Regions from separate parts of the Streptomyces sp. NPDC047085 genome, predicted to be linked through region 2. Evidence: riboswitches for the same ligand, from Rfam matches in the RefSeq annotation. Region 2 holds a riboswitch; the other holds the start of a gene.
What was found. A riboswitch is a leader RNA that binds a small molecule or an ion and turns the genes downstream of it on or off. The one in region 2 is predicted to bind cobalamin.

Region 1: another riboswitch for cobalamin. It lies ahead of ABZ865_RS05400 (cobalamin biosynthesis protein); the one in region 2 lies ahead of ABZ865_RS32250 (HoxN/HupN/NixA family nickel/cobalt transporter).

What each region holds. Positions count from the first base shown of each region.
Region 1 is NZ_JBEYUW010000001.1:1,242,686-1,247,868, reverse strand. It holds gene ABZ865_RS05420 (class II aldolase/adducin family protein) at 484-1,152, opposite strand; gene ABZ865_RS05415 (lysozyme) at 1,329-2,087, shown strand; gene ABZ865_RS05410 (inorganic phosphate transporter) at 2,232-3,491, shown strand; gene ABZ865_RS05405 (hypothetical protein) at 3,526-3,753, shown strand; cobalamin riboswitch at 3,889-4,030, shown strand; gene ABZ865_RS05400 (cobalamin biosynthesis protein) at 4,130-5,092, shown strand; gene ABZ865_RS05395 (cobyric acid synthase) at 5,089-5,183, shown strand, end outside.
Region 2 is NZ_JBEYUW010000012.1:45,267-60,164, forward strand. It holds gene ABZ865_RS32235 (heavy metal translocating P-type ATPase) at 1-458, shown strand, start outside; gene ABZ865_RS32240 (copper chaperone PCu(A)C) at 455-982, shown strand; gene ABZ865_RS32245 (hypothetical protein) at 1,231-1,449, opposite strand; gene ABZ865_RS32250 (HoxN/HupN/NixA family nickel/cobalt transporter) at 1,657-2,766, opposite strand; cobalamin riboswitch at 2,793-2,981, opposite strand; gene ABZ865_RS32255 (hypothetical protein) at 3,011-3,541, shown strand; gene ABZ865_RS32260 (cupin domain-containing protein) at 3,605-3,901, opposite strand; gene ABZ865_RS32265 (NAD(P)H-binding protein) at 3,995-4,744, opposite strand; gene ABZ865_RS32270 (hypothetical protein) at 5,234-5,908, opposite strand; gene ABZ865_RS32275 (DUF6510 family protein) at 6,025-6,315, opposite strand; gene ABZ865_RS32280 (FAD-binding oxidoreductase) at 6,326-7,030, opposite strand; gene ABZ865_RS32285 (molybdopterin-dependent oxidoreductase) at 7,053-7,646, opposite strand; gene ABZ865_RS32290 (methyltransferase domain-containing protein) at 7,838-8,452, opposite strand; gene ABZ865_RS32295 (TetR/AcrR family transcriptional regulator) at 8,603-9,250, shown strand; gene ABZ865_RS32300 (acyl-CoA dehydrogenase family protein) at 9,503-10,780, shown strand; gene ABZ865_RS32305 (CoA transferase) at 10,791-12,008, shown strand; gene ABZ865_RS32310 (crotonase/enoyl-CoA hydratase family protein) at 12,026-12,805, shown strand; gene ABZ865_RS32315 (long-chain fatty acid--CoA ligase) at 12,815-14,314, opposite strand; gene ABZ865_RS32320 (DUF4232 domain-containing protein) at 14,683-14,898, shown strand, end outside.

The DNA.
Region 1 (5,183 bases), on a different contig from region 2:
CAGTGTCGTGGGGGTCGGCGAGGGCGGCCAGTGGAGCGAGGCACCTCCGGCGGTTCGGCGGTACGACACCTCCGACCGTTCGGCGGTACGACACCCAAGGCGGTGCGGGCCGGTTCGGCACCGCCGGACACGCACATCGTGGCTGACCGCCGCCGCGGCGGAGCACAAAGCTCTGCACCGGATGCCATCCGCACCGCACGGCGGGGAGGGGCACCTCGACACACGATCGAGGTCACCCCCGCCGGCCGTACCCCTTCGGGTCGTGGCTGACCGCCGCCCCGGCGGAGCACGACGCTCTGCGCCAGGAGGCCGTCCGTGTGGCACGGCGGGGATGGGTTCCCAGTCGCACGGTCGGGGTCACCCCCGCCCGCCGTACCCCCTTCAGGTCGTGGCTGACCGCCGCCCCGGCGGAGCACGACGCTCTCCACCGGGAGGCCGTCCGGGTCGCACGGCGGGGAGGGGTACCCCGTCGCAGGGTCGGGGTCACCCCTGTTGGCCGTAACCCTTCAGGCGGTCGGTGACCTCGGAGAGCTGGGGGTCGGTGAGGAGGGAGGGGGTGAGGCCGGGGATCGAGGAGGCCGTCAGCCAGAGCCGGCACATCCACTCCAGTTGGGCGGTGCGGTCGTAGGCCTGGTCGAGGGTGGTGCCGTAGGTGATGGTGCCGTGGTTCTGGAGGAGGCAGCCGGAGCGGTCGGTGAGGGCGCCCAGCATGTTCTCGGCCAGTTCGTCGGTGCCGTAGGTCGCGTAGGGGGCGACCCGGACGCGGCCGCCGAGGGCGCAGCTCATGTAGTGGATCGCGGGCAGCTCGGTCACAAGGGTGGAGACGGCCGTGGCGTGCACGGCATGGGTGTGGACGACGGCGCGGGCGTCCGTGGTGCGGTAGACGGCGAGGTGCATGGGCAGCTCGCTGGTCGGCACCAGCGTGCCGAGCACCTGTCGGCCGGTGAGGTCGACGCCTGTGATGTCGTCCGGGGTCAGCCGGTCGTAAGGCACGCCCGAGGGCGTGACCAGCACGGTGTCCCCGATCCGCGCCGAGACGTTGCCGGAGGTGCCGACGACCAGCCCGTCGGCAACCGTCCGCCGCGCCGTCGCGACCAGTTCCTCCCAGAGCCGTGCCTCTTCCCCGCCCGCCGTGCGCCGCTGTTCAGCCATGCGGCGATCCTGCCAGCCCGGCGCGTGGCGCACGGCGCGTCAGAGCGCAACAGATGCGCCGCCAAACGGGTGCATATAGCCGCGAAACATACGAAAAACGCCACCCGTTCCGTGATCACCGGCGTTGAATGATCCTCCTGCTCGCCGGACCCGTTTCGCCGCCACCGGAGGGACGCATGGCCAGTGATCACCCCTCTCTTTCCCGCCGCCGCGCGGGCGTCCTCGCGGCAGCCACCGCGGCACTCGCCCTCGCGGGCACCCAGACCGCGTCCGCCAGCGCGTCGGCGCCCGGGGCGGAACTGCCCCGCGGGCACGACGTGTCGTCCCATCAGAAGCACGTCGACTGGCCGGACGCCCGGTCGAGCGGCGCACGGTTCGTCTACGTCAAGGCGACCGAGTCCACGGCCTACCGCAACCCCTACTTCGCCCGGCAGTACGACGGCGCACGCCGGGCGGGGCTGATCCGGGGCGCGTACCACTTCGCCCGGCCGGACAAGTCCTCGGGCGCCCGGCAGGCCGCCTACTTCGTGCGGCACGGCGGCGACTGGCGGCCGGACGGACGCACGCTGCCGCCCGCGCTCGACATCGAGTACAACCCGTACGACCCGCACGACCCGTGCTACGGGCTGAGCCAGGAGGACATGGTCGACTGGATCCAGTCGTTCAGCGACGAGATCGAGGCGGAGACGGGCCGGCGCCCGGTGATCTACACCACCGCCCACTGGTGGAGCACCTGCACCGGCGACAGCCACGCGTTCGCCCGGAACCACCCCCTGTGGATCGCCAGCCACGGCGCGCCGGACCCGGGGTCGCTGCCGGGCGGCTGGTGGCACTGGACCTTCTGGCAGTACGGGACCAGGGGTGGCCTGCCGGGTGACCAGAATCTCTTCAACGGGCCCCAGAGCCGGCTGCGAGCCCTCGCGAGCGGCCGTTAGCCAAGGGGCGCCTGGGGCGCCGGGGCCCAAGCGGAACCAGGAGCCTCCATTCCCGACACCACCAGGTCTGTCTCAGTTCACCTTCCGTTCACCCAGGTTGCCTACGGTCCAACAGCCAATGACCTCGAACGATTGCCTGGGTAAATGGAAAACTTCTCGCTGATCCTCGCGATTGTGGTGGTAACCGCACTCGCGTTCGATTTCACGAACGGTTTTCACGACACCGCCAACGCGATGGCCACGACCATCTCGACCGGTGCGCTCAAGCCCAAGGTCGCGGTGGCCATGTCCGCCGCCCTCAACCTTGTAGGCGCTTTTCTCTCCGTGGAGGTCGCCAACACGATCTCCAAGGGTCTCGTCGATGAGAACGGCATCCGTCCCGAGGTCATCTTCGCCGCCCTCACCGGCGCGATCCTCTGGAACCTGATGACGTGGCTGGTAGGACTCCCCTCCAGCTCCTCGCACGCCCTGATGGGCGGCCTGGTCGGTGCCACCGTCGCCTCCGCGGGCTTCGGCGCCGTCCACGGTGACGTGCTGGTCACCAAGGTCCTGCTCCCGGCGGTCGCCGCCCCGATCGTGGCCGGTGTCGCGGCGATGCTCGCCACCCGCTTCTCCTACGGCATCGGCAAGAACGCCGACGGCGAGGCCACCCGCAAGGGCTACCGCGCCGGCCAGATCGCCTCCGCGGGCCTGGTCTCGCTCGCCCACGGCACCAACGACGCGCAGAAGACGATGGGCATCATCACCCTCGCGCTGATCGCGGGCGGTGCCATCGCCCCCGGTTCCAACCCTCCCACCTGGGTGATCCTCTCCGCGGGCCTGGCCATCGCGCTCGGCACCTACATCGGCGGCTGGCGCATCATCCGCACCATGGGCAAGGGCCTGACCGACCTGGAGCCGCAGCAGGGCTTCGCCGCGCAGACCAGCGCCGCCACGGCCATCCTGGCCTCCTCCCACCTCGGCTTCTCCCTCTCCACGACCCACGTCGTCTCCGGCTCGGTCATGGGTGCGGGCCTGGGCCGCAAGGGCGGTGTGGTCCGCTGGTCCACCGCGACCCGGATGTTCATCGCCTGGGGGCTGACCCTCCCGGCCGCCGCGCTGGTCGGCGCGGGCGCCGAGTCCGTCACCGACCTCGGTGACTGGGGCACCGCCGTCGTCGCCGTCTTCCTGGTCGCCGCCAGCGCCGCGATCTGGAAGTTCTCCCGCCGCGAGGTCGTCGACCACAGCAACGTCAACGACGTCGACGCCACTGAGCCGGCCGGCGTGGTGACCACCGCCATCGCCGCGGTGACCCCGCCCCCGGTGGGCACGGTCCCCGAGGACCTGACGGCCACGATCCCGGCTCCGGCCGCCGACGCCTCCGCCAACGCCGCCCCGGCCACCCCGCCGGCCGCCGCGGTCTGACCCCGAGCACACCCCGGTTACCGAAGGAAGCATCATGAAGATCGACTGGGCGGCTCTCGGCTCCGTCTTCGGCGTCAGCCTGGCGTTCACCGTCGGCCTGGTGGCCCTGTTCACCCTCGGCGTGAACGGCCTGTCCCGCAAGGAGAAGGCCGCGGCGCAGGGCGACTCCGCCGCCCTGGCCGTGACCGGCGCCTACGTCTGCTTCGCGGCCTGCGCTGCGGCAGTGGCGTACGGCATCTACCTGATCATGAACAAGGCCTGATCACGAGCAAGGTCTGACCGACCGTCCGAAAGGCTCCTCCCCGGTGTGCTCCGGGGAGGAGCCTTTCGTCTGTCCGCGGCCCCCTGGTGTGGGACTCAGCACACTCTCCCCGCGCAGGTCAACGGCAAGTTGACGGCCCTTCCGGGAGCGTGGTGGACTGCCCAGGCCATGTACGGCGGCAGGAGAGGAAGCCGGTGCGAATCCGGCGCGGTCCCGCCACTGTCACCGGGGAAGAAACCCCGGGAGCCAGGAACTCTCACCGCCGGTCTCGTCGAACCAGGGCGTGGACACCCTGAGTGAGGACATATCGCCATGCTCGGCTGCCGATCGAGAACCCGCACCAGGACTGCCCCCCTTCCCACGGCCGGCTGAGCCGATGGGTGCCGATCGCTCGTACGCGTACGGCGCCGCCGCCGGCCTCCTGGGCGACCTGCTCCTCGGCGATCCGCGCCGCGGGCATCCCGTCGCCGTGTTCGGTCGTGCGGCCGGTGCCGTGGAGGGCGCGTTGTGGCACGACCACCGCGGCTGGGGTGCGCTGCACACCGCCGTGTGCGCCGGAGGCGCCGTCGCTCTGGGTGCCGTGGCCGAGCGCGCCGTACGCCGCTCTCCCGCCGCCCGCGTCGCGCTGACCGCTGCCGCCACCTGGTCCGTCGTCGGCGGCACCTCGCTGGCCCGGGAGGCCCGGATCATCGGACGCGCCCTGGAGGCCGGGGATCTGACGGCCGCCCGGGCACGGCTGCCGCACCTGTGCGGCCGGGATCCAGGGGCCCTCGACGCCGACGGGATCGCCCGGGCGGTCGTCGAGTCGGTCGCCGAGAACACCTCCGACGCCGTCGTGGGCGCGCTGGTGTGGGGCGCGGTCGGCGGGGTGCCGGGGCTGGTCGGGTTCCGGGCCGTCAACACCCTCGACGCGATGGTGGGCCACAAGTCCCCCCGCCTGCGCCGCTTCGGCTGGGCCTCCGCCCGCCTGGACGACGTCGCCGGCTGGCCGGGCGCCCGGCTCACCGCCGTGCTCGCCACGCTCGCCGGACCCGACCCTCGCGGCGCCCTACGGGCGTGGCGGGCGGACGCGGCCAATCATCCGAGCCCCAACGCCGGGCCCGTCGAAGCCTCGTTCGCGGGCGCCCTCGGCGTGCGGCTGGGCGGGACGCTGTCCTACGGCGGGCGCGTCGAACACCGGCCCGTGCTCAACGGGGACGCCGGACGGGCCGTCCGGGTCACCGACATCGACCGGGCCGTACGGCTCTCCCGCCGCGTCGGCCTGCTCGCGCTCGGCACCACGGTCGCCGCGCGCCTCCTGGTCCAGAGCGCCAAGAGCCTGAAGGGACGTGGCAAGTGAACGGTGGTCTCCTCGTCGCCGGCACCACCTCCGACGCCGGCAAGAGCGTCGTGACGGCCGGGATCTGCCGCTGGCTGGTCCGCCAGGGCGT
Region 2 (14,898 bases):
TCGCGTCCGCCCTGGGCATCGACGAGGTGCACGCCCGCCGCACCCCCGAGGACAAGGCCGCCCTCGTCCGGGACCTGCGCGAGCAGGGCTACCGGGTCGCAGTCGTCGGCGACGGCGTGAACGACGCCGCCGCACTGGCCTGCGCCGACCTGGGCATCGCCATGGGCAGCGGCACGGACGTCGCGATCGGCGCCGCCGACGTCACGCTGGTACGCGGCGACATCGAGGCCCTCACGGACGCGATCAGGCTCGCCCGGCGCACGCTGGGCACGATCCGCGCCAACCTCGCCTGGGCCTTCGGCTACAACGTCGTCACCGTCCCGCTCGCCATGGTCGGCCTGCTCAACCCCATGCTCGCCGCAGCGGCCATGTCGGCCAGCTCGGTGCTGGTCGTCACCAACAGCCTGCGCCTGCGCGCCTGGCAGCCGTCGCCCGCCGCCCGGAGGCGTACCCGATGACCGACCAGGCCAAGGCCCTCTGGCGCCCCATCCGCCGCAGGCTCACCGACACGCTGCTCGCCGCACTCGCGCCTGTCGCCGCATGCGGCCTCGCGCTCGGCGGTCTGAGCATGTGGACCGCCTACGGCAACGCAGGCAGCCCAGCCCGTATCGCGGTCACCGAGAGCCAGGTGCTCCTGCCCTACGGCGACAACCGGGACACTGCGGCCTTCTTCCGGATCACCAACAGCGGGGGCTCGGCGGACCGGCTGCTGAAGGTGACGTCCACCGAGGCCGATGGTGCCGTCACACTCAGCCGCCACCGTATGACCGGCGGCCGCTCGGCATCCGCACAGACGGTGGCTTCGGTCACCGTTCCGGCCGGCGACAGCCTCGCCATGTCCCCGAACAGCCTCGACGTGACCGTGCCGGCGAAGACGGGCTGGCAGTCCGGTGACCTTGTCACGTTCACCCTGTACTTCGAGCACAGCGGGGCCGTGAAGACCCTCGCGGTCGTGGTCCGTGCGGGCCAGGAGGGAACGTGACAGAAGCGGGTCGGCAAACGTGCCGCCGGGGCGGCGGTCCGTAAGACGTCTGTCAGACGTCGGGGCCACGGTCCGGCGGGTTCCGCCCTGCGGGACACCGTAGGTTTGGCCGTGGGAACAGAAGGCCACCCGAGCCGGACACCTGGGGTCGCGGATCGGCGGGGCGTGGATCCTGGTTGCCGCCACCGTGGCCCGTCCGTCTGCCGCGGGACCTGATCCGCCGCAGTTCCCTCGCTAGTGCACCGGTATCACACCGGTGTCGCGGTCAGCCGGTCCAGGGCGCCCGCCTTGGCCTGGGCGACGAGGTCGGCGAACTGCTCCTCGCTCATCTGCACCTGTTGTCCGAAGTCGTCGGTGATGCGCACCCGCCTGTCCTCGGGTGCGTCCGGGTCGAGAAAGAGCTGGGGACAACCACAGTTGCAGCTCCCGCAGAAGGTCGCGATCGGTTCCGGGCTCGTCTCGGGCATCTGCGTACCTCGTTCGCTTCCGGCGCGCCGGGCGGTCCGGCACTTCAACGATGCCCCGTGCGCGAGGTGTGTGAAACGGGCCCAACTCATGGCAAACGCCACGTCACTTCGCGGGAACTCGGCGGCGCCGTTCAACGACTCATGGCACGCGCGGTGCATGCGAAGAAGCGTCTCGGGGGGCGGACCGAGGCGACGGCTGCGTCGCCGTCAGCCGGTGTCGGCGGTGCGGGCGGTCCAGCGTTCCTCGACCTTGGCCAGTCGCCAGTACGCGACAGCCACGGCCCAGACGACCACGAACAGACCGACGATGACATAGCCGACGTTGTCCAGGTCCAGCCCGGCGATCCAGCCGGTGACCGCGTCCCTCAGGCCGAGCTTGTCGTGCAGGACGCCGACCAGTTCGATGGTGCCGACGAAGAAGGCCACGGCGATGGACAGGCCGGTGATGGTGAGGTTGTAGAACACCTTGCGCACCGGGTTGGAGAACGCCCACTGGTAGGCGAAGTTCATGAACGTGCCGTCGAGGGTGTCGAACAGACTCATGCCTGCGGCGAACAGCAGGGGCAGGCACAGGACCGCGTACCAGGGCAGCCCGGCGGCGGCGCCGTTGCCGGCCAGGGCGAGGAGCAGGACCTCGGTCGAGGTATCGAAGCCGATGCCGAAGACGAAACCGAGGGGGAACATCTGGCCGGGCCGGCGGATGGACTTGGTGAGCCGGCCCAGGATGCGGTTCATGAAACCGCGCGAGTCCAGGTGCGCCTCCAGCTCCGCCTCGTCGTAGTGTCCGGCGCGCATGGCCTGGAAGACGCGCAGGATGCCGAACAGCGCGACGAGGTTGAGGGCGGCGATGAGGTACAGGAACCCCCCGGAGACCATGGTGCCGACGGTGCCCAGGACCTGGTGGGTTCGGGAGCCGTCGTTCATCAGGGTGCCGGCTAGCTTCGCGCCTCCGGCGACCAGCGCGGCCATCACGACCACGACACTGGAGTGCCCGAGGGCGAACCAGAAGCCCACCGACACCGGCCGCTTGCCGTCGGCCATCAGCTTGCGGGTGGTGTTGTCGATCGCCGCGATGTGGTCCGCGTCGAAGGCGTGCCGCATGCCGAGCGTGTACGCCGTGACGCCCAGGCCGATGCCGAACGCCTTGGAGCCGACCTCGTAGTGCCGCGGGACCACGAGCAGGAACAGGATCCCGAACGCGACCACATGGAGAGCGATGATCACCGCCAGCAGGCCGGCGGTTCGGACGGTGTCCTCGCGGCGCCAGCGAAAGGACGGGGCGGCGGCGGTTTCGGGCACGCCTTGGGACACGGTCATACGGTCACGCTCCAGCACCTCGTGGATCAGCTTCGTGATGCCGTGGCCGGTCTCCTGGCTGACGGGTCAACGCGCCCGCCCCTGCCTTCCCGGCCGTGAGGCCAGTGGCATACGTGGGGTGGGAACTCCCCGATCACAGTGGCGAGGGCCGCTCCGGACTGAGCTCCTGAGAGCTTTCACCGGTCTTCCCGAACACCACGGCCCGCCCACCCTACGGCACGCCGCCGTCATGGCCAGGGGGAGCATGGTGGAGCAGCTTCAGAGGCTCGTTGTCCGCTACGGCGAATCCGTACAGAAGCCCGTGCGTTTCCGTCCCGGAACGTGGCGCCCGCGGTTGGTGTCGCACGGGGCGGCGCATGTACTCGATATCGGCGTTGAATCCGCGAGTGGTCCGGGCGGTGACCGTCTCATCGATCGGGGCGACTTGGCCCGTCTTCGTGACCACGCTGGTGATGACGCCGATGGCCTGCGTGACCTGTTCGTCGCTGTCATGATCTGGGGCTCAGGTACCACCAACGGACGTGGGCCGCGGTACACCGAAGCGGCCCTGTCCGACCCGCGCCTGCCCGGAGTCCTCCGGACCACGCGCGAAGCGGTCCGAGGCGGAGACCTGAGCGGGGCCTACCGGCAGTTCGCCCTTAAGGGAGTGGGGCGATCCTTCTTCACCAAATGGTTCGCGGCCGTGGACGACCGTGAAGCCACATGTGATCGGGCCTTGATCCTCGACGACCGGGTCTTTCGCTCGCTGAACGCGTGTCACACCGGACTGGCTTGAGTGGCTCCTCTTCCATCTGAACGGTCGCGTGGACGAGACCTGAGCTTGGGAAGCTGAGGTGATCTAGGGTTCGTTGCGGTGCTGACCCGTGGCGGAAGGGGGTCGACGCGTGGTGGGCGACTGTACCGACGTAGAGCAGGCGCCCGGCAGCCAGGTCGGACATTGCCTCGCCTCAACGCCGGCCACGGGCTGCGAGCAGCCTTTCGCCCTCAGGATGGTGAACGCCTTACCCAACCGCTCTGCTGAAGCTCGTCGTCGTCCCATTTCGCCCTCCAGGACGTAGCCGAAACACGGCCCGCCGGGATGGCGGTGCGGCGGCACGCCGGGACCGCCGGGAGGATACTCGATCCGCACGGTCATCACCTCGGCGTCTGCCGGTATGAAGGGCGGGGTGATGCTCTGAAGGTCGGTCCGAGTGTTCTACGCCTTTTCATAGGGGTCCATCGTTTCCTCCTATCGCGCCCCGGCCGCAAGCCACTGGTCGAACGTCGTCGGGGCGATACGGGCGTTCTCGCCGGGCAGCAGCACATTGCCGGCCATCGACACATCAAGGGGGCCCGACCACGTCGGAACCAGCTTCACCTTGCGCCCGAGAACGTCATGGGTGCGGCGGGCCATGTCGACCAGGTCTTGCGGCTCAGGGCCGGCGACATCGACGTAGCGGCCCCGCGGCTCCCCGGTCGCGACCTCGGCCAGGACCTGAGCTATGTCGTCGGGTGCAATCGGCTGAACAAGCAGCGGGGCGATGGTGGCCACGCCGTCGCGCTCTGTCCAGCTGGCGGCCAACGCCGCGAAGTCGTGAAACTGTGTAGCGGGCACGATCGTCCACGGCACCCGGCCCTCCTCGATCAGACGCTCTTGCTCGCGCTTGCCCGAGTAGTGGGCCGTACCACCTGTGACCCGGTCGATTCCGACGATCGACAGCAGTACGTGGTGCCGCACCCCCGCGCGCTCCTCGGCGGCGAGAAGATTTCTCGTGGCAGTGCCGAAATAGGCGCGCGTCTCGTCGGGGCTGACCGGCGGGGAGCTGATGGCATCGACCACCGCGTCAACGCCTTCGAGTGCCGTGTCCAAGCCCTCGCCCGTGATCAGGTCAACGCCGAGAGAGCGGCTCATGGGTATGACTTCGTGCTCCGCACGCTCGAGGAACGAGGCAGTGCGGGCACCGATATTGCCGGTCGCACCGGCGACAGCGATTCGCATGGTGCGCCTCATTTCGCACGCTGACTAAGCCAGTCGTCGTGGAGGTGAACGAACGGATCCCAGGTCTTGAGACTGAGTCTCAGCAGACCACCAAGGGATGTGCTTGTGACACAAGACAGACTGCGGCACGAGCCCTTCGGCTTCAGCCGGCCCCCCAACCACGCTAGCCTTCGCTGTTTCACTTCGCATGGCCGAGCTGGTCGGATCATCGTGCCGCCAGGGCCAGGTCGCGAAGATGCGCAGGTGGATGCGGCGGCCGCCGCTGGTGCCGCGGGCTGCGGCCGAGGCATGGGCGAGGAAGGTCGAGCGGCTTGCCGGGGTTCGTTCCTGGACCGCGACCGAGCAGCGTGGTCTTCGCCACCGCCTCACGTGCCTTGGCGGCCGACCAGGACCTCGAGCCGCTGGTCGCGTCCCTGACCGCCCCGTACGGTCGGCGCTTCGATCGGCAGGACGTCGACCATGCGGCCGACCGCCAGGGCTCAGGCCGCCTCAACCCGCCGACCGTCGCGCTTCGTCACTGGGGAAGCGTGGCCGATAGCTGCGGGAGACCTCGTGCACCTTGCGGAGGCCGAGGAACCCGAGGACGACCGCGGTCAGGATGGCGATGGCGGAGCCGACCAGGGTCCGCAGGGTGTCCCCGGCGCCGGCGGCCTCGCAGACCACCGCGGCCAGCACGCCGGTGACGACGGAGTTGATGACGCAGACGACGACAGGTGAGCCGGACAGCCAGTGCGTCACCCCGAGCCGACGGCGGAAGCTGTAGGTCGTCCAGATCCCTGGCGGGTCGTCGTGGTGGCTCGCGACGAAGTACGGCTCAAGCTCCGGTGCGAGCTCGACGTATGCGTGCCGCAGCCGGTTCATGCCGATGATCAGCCAGGTGTCCTCGATGTCCGCCTCGATCAGCCGGAAGTACGTCCCGAACCCGACGAGCAGGACAACGGGCAGCACCAGCAACGCGAACGTCGTGAATCCCGACCCGAACTGGGTCGCGTTGGCCACCAGCGAGAGCGCCACCACCGCGGCCGACAGCACCGTCAGATACGTCCCGGTGCGGCTGAAGATCTCCTGCCACGTCATGTTCCGCGTCGCCAGCAGACTCCAGTGCTCGGTCGCCAGAAATTGCGCATGCGGCGTCCCGGCATCAACACCCTTGAGCTCTCTCATCCCCCGAGTGTGACCTCAGTCGTCGAAGAGTGTGAAAGGGCCCGCCGGTGCCGTCAGCAGTGAGTGCGACGAAGAGCTCGCCACAGGGGAGGTCATCGGTTCGGCGGGGCGGAGGGTCACGGCAGCTGCAAGGTACGGATCGACATCAGCGTGAGCTGTAGCCCGTGGGGGCGGTCGACGAGCAGCGCCTCGCACTCCGAGCACGCTGGGCAGCGCACCACCATGCCGGGACAGCGCAGGTAGACCCGGGTCTCGGCGACGCGGTGCCGATCGCCGCACGCGGCGCACTCCAGGACGATCGTGCTTGCCTCCCGGCCCAGGACCAGCGACAACGCTCCGGCCACGGCGTTGCCGTCCACGTAGCCGTCCTCTGGATGCACCGAGAGGAGGTCTTCCTCTGCGTTCACGTCGGGGCTCCTATCCGAACCTCTCTGTCCTCAACAGGTCAGTGTCCGCGCCGGCGTCGGTCAGTGCGCGGGCAGTGTCCTCCACGAATGTGGTCGGACCGCACACGTAAACCCGCAGCCGCGGCTCGCGAACGCCACCGGAACCGAGGAGCGCACTCAGCTGATCGGCTCTCAGCCGGCCGTACTCGAATCCCGGCGCCCGTTCCCGGGTGAGCCGAATGGTGGTCTCCGGCCCGCCGGGACTGCTCAGCTCGTCGCCGAAGATGACCCGATCGGCCGTACGCGCGGAGTACACCAGTCGCACGGGGGTGCCGTGAGCGCGGGCGGCGCGCCAGATCGCGCGCATCGGCGCGATGCCGGAGCCGCCGGCCACCAGGAGCAGCGGTGCGTCGTCGGGCTCCCACACGAAGTAGCCCCCTACCGGTCCCCTGACCTCCAGGACATCACCGTCAGTGGCGATGTCGACCAGGTACGGGGACACCTCACCGTCGTCCACCCGTTCCACGGTGATCTGCGGCGCCTCGTCAGGCGCGGAGGACAGGGAGTAGCTGCGGGTGGCCTGGTACCCGTCCTCGGCGGTGAGCCGGACGTCGATGTGCTGGCCGGCCACATGGCCCGGCCAGTCGGCGACGGTGAACCGGATGCTGCGCGCGGAGGCGGTCTCACGCGTTGTACCGGCGACGGTGACGGTTCGCCAGCCTTGGACAGGTCGCAATCGCGGTGGCATGGCTGATCGGTCAGCTCCCGTAGTAACGCTGCTCGAGGAACGGGTCACCGCGGTGGTGGTAGCCGGCGGTTTCCCAGAATCCCAGCTCGTCTTCGGGCATCACACGGATCCCGCGCAGCCACTTGGCGGACTTCCACAGATACAGGTGCGGCACCAGCAGCCGGACCGGCCCGCCGTGCTCGGCGGGGATGGGACCGCCCTCGTAGCCCACCGCGACGATCGCGTCGCGGTCCACCAGATCCTCCACCAGGAGATTCGTCGTGTAGCCGCCGTAGGAGGACACCAGCGCGTAGGGCTCGTCGGCCACCCCTGCGTCCTCCAGCACGGCCGCCACCGGAACGCCCTGCCAGGTCGTCCTCAGTTTGGACCAGTGCGTGACACAGTGGATATCAGTCGTCAGGTCCACTACGCCCAGACCGCGGAGCGATTCCCATGCGTAGGTCCGCTCCGTGGTCCCGTCAGTGACCACCAGCTCCCACGCCCGGTTCGGTACGTGCTGGGTCGGCCCCGCCGTGAGCACGGGGAAGTCGTCGGTGACGTACTGCCCCGGAGGGACCGCGCCCTCCGTGCGTCGAGGACGGCCTGTGAATCCACGGGTGACCACGAGTCACTCACCACCCTTCGTATTGGAAGGCTAACCGGATGTGACTATTCGTGCCCGCCGTGGCCATCGACCCCGAAACGACCGACACGGTCGGCTGGGCCATCGTCGGTGCCCGGTATGAATCACTCAGGACGTCGGCCTCCCCCGCCGGCCCGACGTGGTCGGCGCCCGGTCGCTGCCGTGTGCGCTGCTCACTGCCCCGTGCGTCGCGCCTGTACGTAGTACAGCCAGGGGCGTACGTCGCCGTGTCCGCTCACCTCGAATCCCGCGTCCGCGATGAGGTCGTCCAGGAGATCCACCTGGTGGTGAGCCATGGCCCGCCCGGCTCCGCCATGCACCAGATGGCGGCCGATCGCGCTCTTCGGCGGGCGGAACTCCACCACCAACAGCCGTCCGCCGGGCCGCAGGACGCGGTGCATCTCGCGCAGGGCGGTGGGCCGGAGGTCTTCCGGCAGGTGATGGAGCATCAGGCTGGTGACGACCGTGTCGTAGGAGGCGTCCGGCTGGTCGAGGGACTCGGCGATGCCCTCCTGGTAGGCGCAACGGGCGCTGCCGGAACGGGGTTTCCTGCCGCGGGCGTAATCCAGGACCGGCGGTGAGGGATCCACGCCGGTGACCGAGCCGTCGCGGCCGACCCGGGCGGCCATGTGCCGGGTCAGGCAGCCGGTGCCGCAGCCCACGTCCAGGACGCGGTCGCCCGGTTCGGCGCCGCTGAGTTCGGCGAGCCGGGAGAAGGCGCGGTCGCGGCGGCCGACGAAGCAGAGGGCGCCGCAGAGTTCGTACGCGCGAGGGGTTCCGATGGTCACGCCGGGCGTGTCCGCGTGAGGTTTGCCTTGCATGAGGCGTCCGAGGGACATGACCCTCCTCCATAACTTAGTCACGACTAAGTACGCTCAACTTAGTCCCGACTAAGAAAGAGCGCAAGAGCGGCACGAGGGCGGCATACGATGGCCGACATGACCGAGCCCCGCTCCCGCACGCGCACCCGCCTGTCCGCCGCCGAGCGCCGCGCGTCGATCCTGGCCGCGGCCACGGAGGTCTTCTCGGAGACGGGCTACCAGCGCGGCAAGGTCTCCGACATCGCCAAGCGCGTGGGTGTCACCGAGCCGGTGGTCTTCCAGAACTTCGGCTCCAAGTCCGCGCTCTACCGCGCTGCCCTGGACCACGCCACCCACGCGGTGTCCGCGCTCCTGCACCAGGCCGCGGACGCGGGCCGCCCGGTGCCCGAGGTGCTCGCGTCCTTCCTCGACCCGGCCCACATGGACCGTTTCCACCAGCCCGGCGCACATGGCTTCCTCTTCGCCGACGCGACCGCGCTGGCCCACGACCTGGAACTCGGCGCGGCCCTGCGCCAGGTCCACCAGCACTTCGCCGACACGCTCGCCGACCTGCTCCGCCGCGGCCAGTCGGCCGGCGACGTGCGGGACGACATCGACCCTCACACCGCAGCGTGGTGGCTCATCTCGGTTCTGGCGGGCCGCCCCTTCCGTGCGGCGGTGGTTTCCGACAGCGACAGACTCGAGGCTGAACTGACGGACCTGGCTCTGCGGTCATTGCTGCCGCGCGACGGCGAGGAACAAGAAAAGGGAACACAATTCCAGTAATTATTCCGACCTCCATTGTTTATCCGGTGTCGGCCGGATTGACGCGTTTCTTGATTCCGTGTGCTCCGGGCGCCGATCTGCCGGCTCTCGATCGAGAGTGGCACCAACTCGCATGTTTCTATGGCCGGTTGAGCATGTGGCAGTGCCCGAATTGCGCGGCCACTCGATGCCTCTAGCATGAAAGAGATGGGGCACGGAATACGAAGGGGATTCAACAGAATACAGAGGGGGTCCTGAGAGGAGCGCCGGCAGATGAATGCGATGCAGGGCACCGCGACGGCGGGCATCGATCTCGTGACCGTGGGTTCCGGCAACGGGCACCCGGTCGTCCAGCCTCCCGCACTGGGCGGCTCCGAGCACACGGACTACTACTTGCTGAACGATCTGCTGGACGGGCATCAGCAGACGCTCCGCACGAAGGTCCGGGAGTTCATGGACCAGGAGGTCACCCCGATCATCAATCCGTACTGGGAGCGGGCGGAGTTTCCCCACCAGCTGGTCCCCAAGCTGGCACAGCTGGGCATCTCCGGCTTCCAGATCCAGGGCTACGGCTGCCCGGGATTGAACAACGTGACGACCGGCGTGGCGATCCTGGAGCTGGCGCGCGGCGACCTGAGCATGTCGACGTTCATGGGTGTGCACTCGGCCCTGGCCATGAATTCGATCGCCCTGCTGGGGTCGGAGGAGCAGAAGCAGCGCTTCCTCCCGGCGATGGCGCGCATGGAGAAGATCGGTGCCTTCGGTCTGACCGAGCCCGCGCACGGCACGGACGTGGTCAAGCTGGAGACCACCGCGCGCGAGGACGGCGACTCGTACGTGCTCAACGGCCACAAGCGCTGGATCGGCAACGCGACCTTCGCCGACTACGTGATCGTCTGGGCCCGGGGCGACGACGGCCACGTCGGCGGCTACGTCGTCGAGAGGGGCACGCCGGGCTTCGAAGCCGAGGTCATCACAGGCAAGACGGCGCTGCGCTGCGTGCAGAACGCGCAGATCGCGCTCACCGACGTCCGGGTGCCCGCCGAGAACCGGCTGGCGAACGTGAACACCTTCCGCGACACCGAGAAGGTGCTGCTGGCCTCGCGGTTCTGCGTGGCCTGGGAGTCGATCGGTGCCGCCATCCGCGGCTACGAGACGGCTCTGGCGTACGTCAAGGAGCGCAAGCAGTTCGGGGTCCCGCTGGCGGCCAACCAGCTCATCCAGTACCGGCTGTCGCGGATGCTGGCCGACATCACCGACATGCTGTGCATGCAGTACCGGCTCAGCCAGCTCCTGGACGAGGGCAAGTACTCGATGCCGCGGGTGGCCCTCGCCAAGATGCACTACACCGAGCGGGCCCGGGCCGTCCTCCTCGACGCCCGTGACATGCTCGGCGGCAACGGCATCCTCCTCGACTACCACGTGGCCCGGCACCTGTGCGACATCGAGGCCATCAACACCTACGAGGGCACCGACACGGTGCAGGCGCTGATCGTCGGCCGGGACATCACGGGATTCAACGCCTTCGTGCCCCCCGCCTCCGGCCACTGAGGGAGGGGTCATGGCGAACACGCCCCTGCTGGAGGGACTGCACGTCGTCGACCTCGCCAGCTTCATCGCCGGCCCTGCCGCGGCCGGCATGCTCGGCGATTTCGGCGCCGACGTCGTCAAGGTCGAACCACCCCGCACCGGTGACACCTACCGGGGACTCCACCGCATGCCCCCGAACCCCCGAGTCGACGGTGTCAACTACCCCTGGCAGCTGGACAACCGCAACAAACGCAGCATCGCCCTCAACCTGAAGTCGCCCGCCGCCCGAGCCGTGGTGGAGCGGCTGGTGAAGTGGGCGGATGTGCTGGTGACCAACTTCCCACCGGGCACCCGGGCCAAGCTGGGCCTGGACTACGACGATCTGGCCCCCCTCAACCCCCGGCTGATCTACGCCGATGTCACCGGCTTCGGAGAGGAGGGCCCGGAAGCGCACCTGCCCGGGTTCGACGTGACCGCGTTCTGGGCGCGCAGCGGCCTGATGGACGTGACGCGTCAGCGGGACGCAGCGCCGGCGATGAACGCGTTCGGCTCGGGCGACCACCCGACGGCGGTCTCCCTGTTCGCCGGGATCATGACCGCGCTGTACCGGCGAGAGAAGACCAGTGAGGGCGCACGCGTCACGGCGTCGCTGATCGCCGAGGGCGCGTGGGCGGCGGGCATGTGGCTGCAAGCCGTACTCGTCGGGGGGAAGGCCCCCAGCCCGGCCGACCGGTCCGACCCGCCGAACGCGCTCGCCAACGCCTACCGCACGGCGGACAACCGCTGGCTGCTGCTGGCCTTCGCCAACGAGGACAAGCAGGTCCCCTTGTTCCTCCAGGCCATCGGCCACCCCGAGGCGGCACAGAACCCCAAGTACGCCGATATGCCGAGCCGCCGCGCCCACGCGGCCGAGATCGCCGCCGTGCTGGACGGGACGTTCGCGACCCGGACACTCGCCGAGTGGCGTGAACTGCTCGACCGCGCGGGCCTCACCTACGGAGTCGTCCAGACCATCGACGAGTTCGCGCACGATCCCCAGCTCGTGGCCAACAAGATCCTCGTGCCCGTCGACGACGGCAGCCCCGAGCCGTACCTGACGATCGACAGCCCCGTGCGGCTGGACCAGGAGCAGAAGGTCCGCCCGCGCCCGGCTCCCGACCTGGGCGAACACACCGAGTCGGTGCTCCGGGACCTCGGCTACGACGATGCCGGGATCGAAGAGCTGCGCCAGAACCAAACGATCAACTGACATAGGGAACCACCACCATGACTGAGGCCGCGAGCACCTCGTCCGTGCGCACCGAAGAACGCGACGGCATCTTCGTGATCACCATCGACCGACCGGAGGCCCGCAACGCCATCGACGGCGCGACCGCGCGCGAGCTGGCCGCCGCCGTCGACCAACTCGACGCCCGCGACTACCTCCTGGTCGGCATCCTCACCGGCGCGGGCGGCGTGTTCAGCGCGGGCATGGACCTCAAGGCGTTCGCGGCCGGCGACACACCCGTCATCCCCGGACGGGGCTTCGCGGGCATCACCCGCGCCGACATCAAGACCCCCCTCATCGCCGCCGTCGAGGGCTACGCGCTGGGCGGCGGTACGGAGATGGCGCTCGCCTGCGACATGATCGTGGCCGCCCGGAACGCGACCTTCGGCCAGACGGAGGTCCACTACGGCATCGTGCCCCCCGAAGGCGGCATGGTGCGCCTTCCCGAACGCATCCCCCGCAACATCGCTCTGGAACTCCTGCTCACCGGCGACCCCCTGCCCGCCGCACGCGCCGAGCAACTCGGCCTGGTCAACCACCTCACCGAACCGGGCGAGGCGCTCACCCAGGCCCTGGAACTCGCCAACCGTGTCGCACACAACGCGCCCCTGGCCATCGCGGCCGTCAAACGCGTCGTCAACGAGCGCACCGCCTTCCGGGATCAGGACGCCCTGCGCGATCAGGACCGGATCGTCGCGCCCGTACTCGCCTCCCAGGACGCGCAGGAGGGCGCCCGCGCCTTCACCGAGAAGCGCTCACCCCACTGGCACGGTCGCTGATACCCGGGCTCACTGCCCGCTCACCGCGGGCGGCGGGACGATCTCCCTCTTGAGGATCTTGCCGGTGGGCCCTTTGGGCAGCGAGTCCACGATCCAGACCTTCCGCGGATACTTGTACGCGGCGACCTGGCTCTTGACGTAGGCACGCAGTTCTTCGGCCGTCGCGTCGGCGCCGGGCTTGAGCACGACCGCGGCGCCGACCTCCTGACCGAGATCCGCATGGGGCAGGCCGACGACCGCCGCGTCGGCCACCGCCGGATGCTCGTACAGCACGGCCTCGACCTCGTGCGGGTATACGTTGTACCCACCACGGATGATCAGGTCCTTCTCGCGTCCGACGATCCAGAAGTAGCCGTCCTCGTCCACCCGGCCGAGATCCTCGGTGTGGAACCAGCCGTCCCGCATCGCGGCGGCGGTCTCCGCGGGGCGCCTCCAGTACCCCTTCATCACGTTGTGCCCGCGGATCACGATCTCGCCGGTCTCGCCCTGCGGGACCTCCGCGCCATGGCCGTCGACCACCCGCATCCGGACGCCCTCGATCGGGGTGCCGACCGAGCCGGACCTGCGCTTGGCCTGGAGGGTGTTGAACGAGGCGATCGGGGAGGTCTCCGACAGCCCGTACCCCTCGAGTACGACAGTGGAGAACGCGGACTCGAAGGCGTGCAGGACATGGACCGGCATCGCCGCACCGCCGGTGAGGCACAGCCGCAGCCGGGAGAGGTCGTAGGCGTCCCGGTCGGGCGGCTCCAACAGCCGGCTGAACACCGTCGGCACCCCGGCGAACACGGTCACGCCGTGTTCGGCGAGGATCGCCAGGGCCTTCTTGGCGTCGAAGCGCGGCAGCAGCGTGAGGCACGCGCCTGAGGCGACGGAGGCGTTGAGCGTGCAGGTCTGCCCGAACGCGTGGAACAGCGGCAGCCCGCCGAAGATCACGTCGTCGGCGGTGAGCCGGACCACGCCGGCCGCGATCTCGCAGTTCCGGGTGAGGTTCGCGTGGGTCAGTTCGGCGCCCTTGGGCTGACCGGTCGTACCGGAGGTGTAGAGGATCACCGCGGTGTCGTCCGGCTGCCGGTCGACGATGTCCTCGGCGGGCGCCCCGGACCCGGGCAGAGTGGCGAATCCGCCGGGTTCCACGACGACCGCGTCGGCCCCGGTCGTGCGTGCACCGCTACGCGCCTCGTCGGCGAAGTCGTGCCAGGCGAACATCAGCCGGGCATCCGAGTCGCCGAGGTGGTAGGCAACCTCCCGGGACTTGAGCAGGAAGTTCATCGGAACGACGACGCCGCCGGCCCTGAGCACGCCGTAATAGGCGACGGCGAACTCCGGGGTGTTGGGCAGCATGATCCCGACACGGTCGCCGGGTTTCACACCACGGTCGTGGAGCAGTCCGGCCAGGCGCGCGCTGTCCTCGTCGAGCGTTCGATACGAGATCCGGTCGTCCTCGAGACGCAGCGCGGTGCGATCCCGGTGAGTGCGGGCGCTGGAGACCACGTGCGATGCGAGATTCATGCCGGCTCCTCTCCCCGCCGTCCCGCGGACCACCCGAACGTGACGTCGGCGGGGCCCTGCGGCGCTCGCCCATATCGACGCTACGCCCCGAGGAAGCGGCCACGCCACCGCAGGCCGGGGACCGGGGAGAGGAGCGGTCGGGCTCTCGACGGGCGCGACGCCGCCGGCCCGGCGAGCGCCCTCCGGGCACAGGCTCCCCGCGTGGCACGAGGACCGTCGGGACATGTGAAGTGGCCTGTTTTTACGGGCTGTTCGACGCACGTACTCAATTCGAGGGCTGTGGCCCTTGTCACGCGGAACTACTGAACCGCGGCACAGTAGTGTCCGTCTGACCAGACGACGCTACCGCTTGGTAATAGGGAGATCCCATGCGTGTTCGTACCGCCATCGCCGCTGCCGCCGTACTGGCCGCCGGGCTGACGTTGACGGCCTGTCAGGGCGATGACACCGCCTCGGACAGCAAGCCCACCGACCCCACCGCCTCGGCCTCGGCCTCGGCCAAGGGCGGCACCGCCGGCTCCGCCACCGAGTCCCCCGGCTCCGACGCGGGCAAGAGCAGCGCATCCGCATCCGCGTCCGCGGGC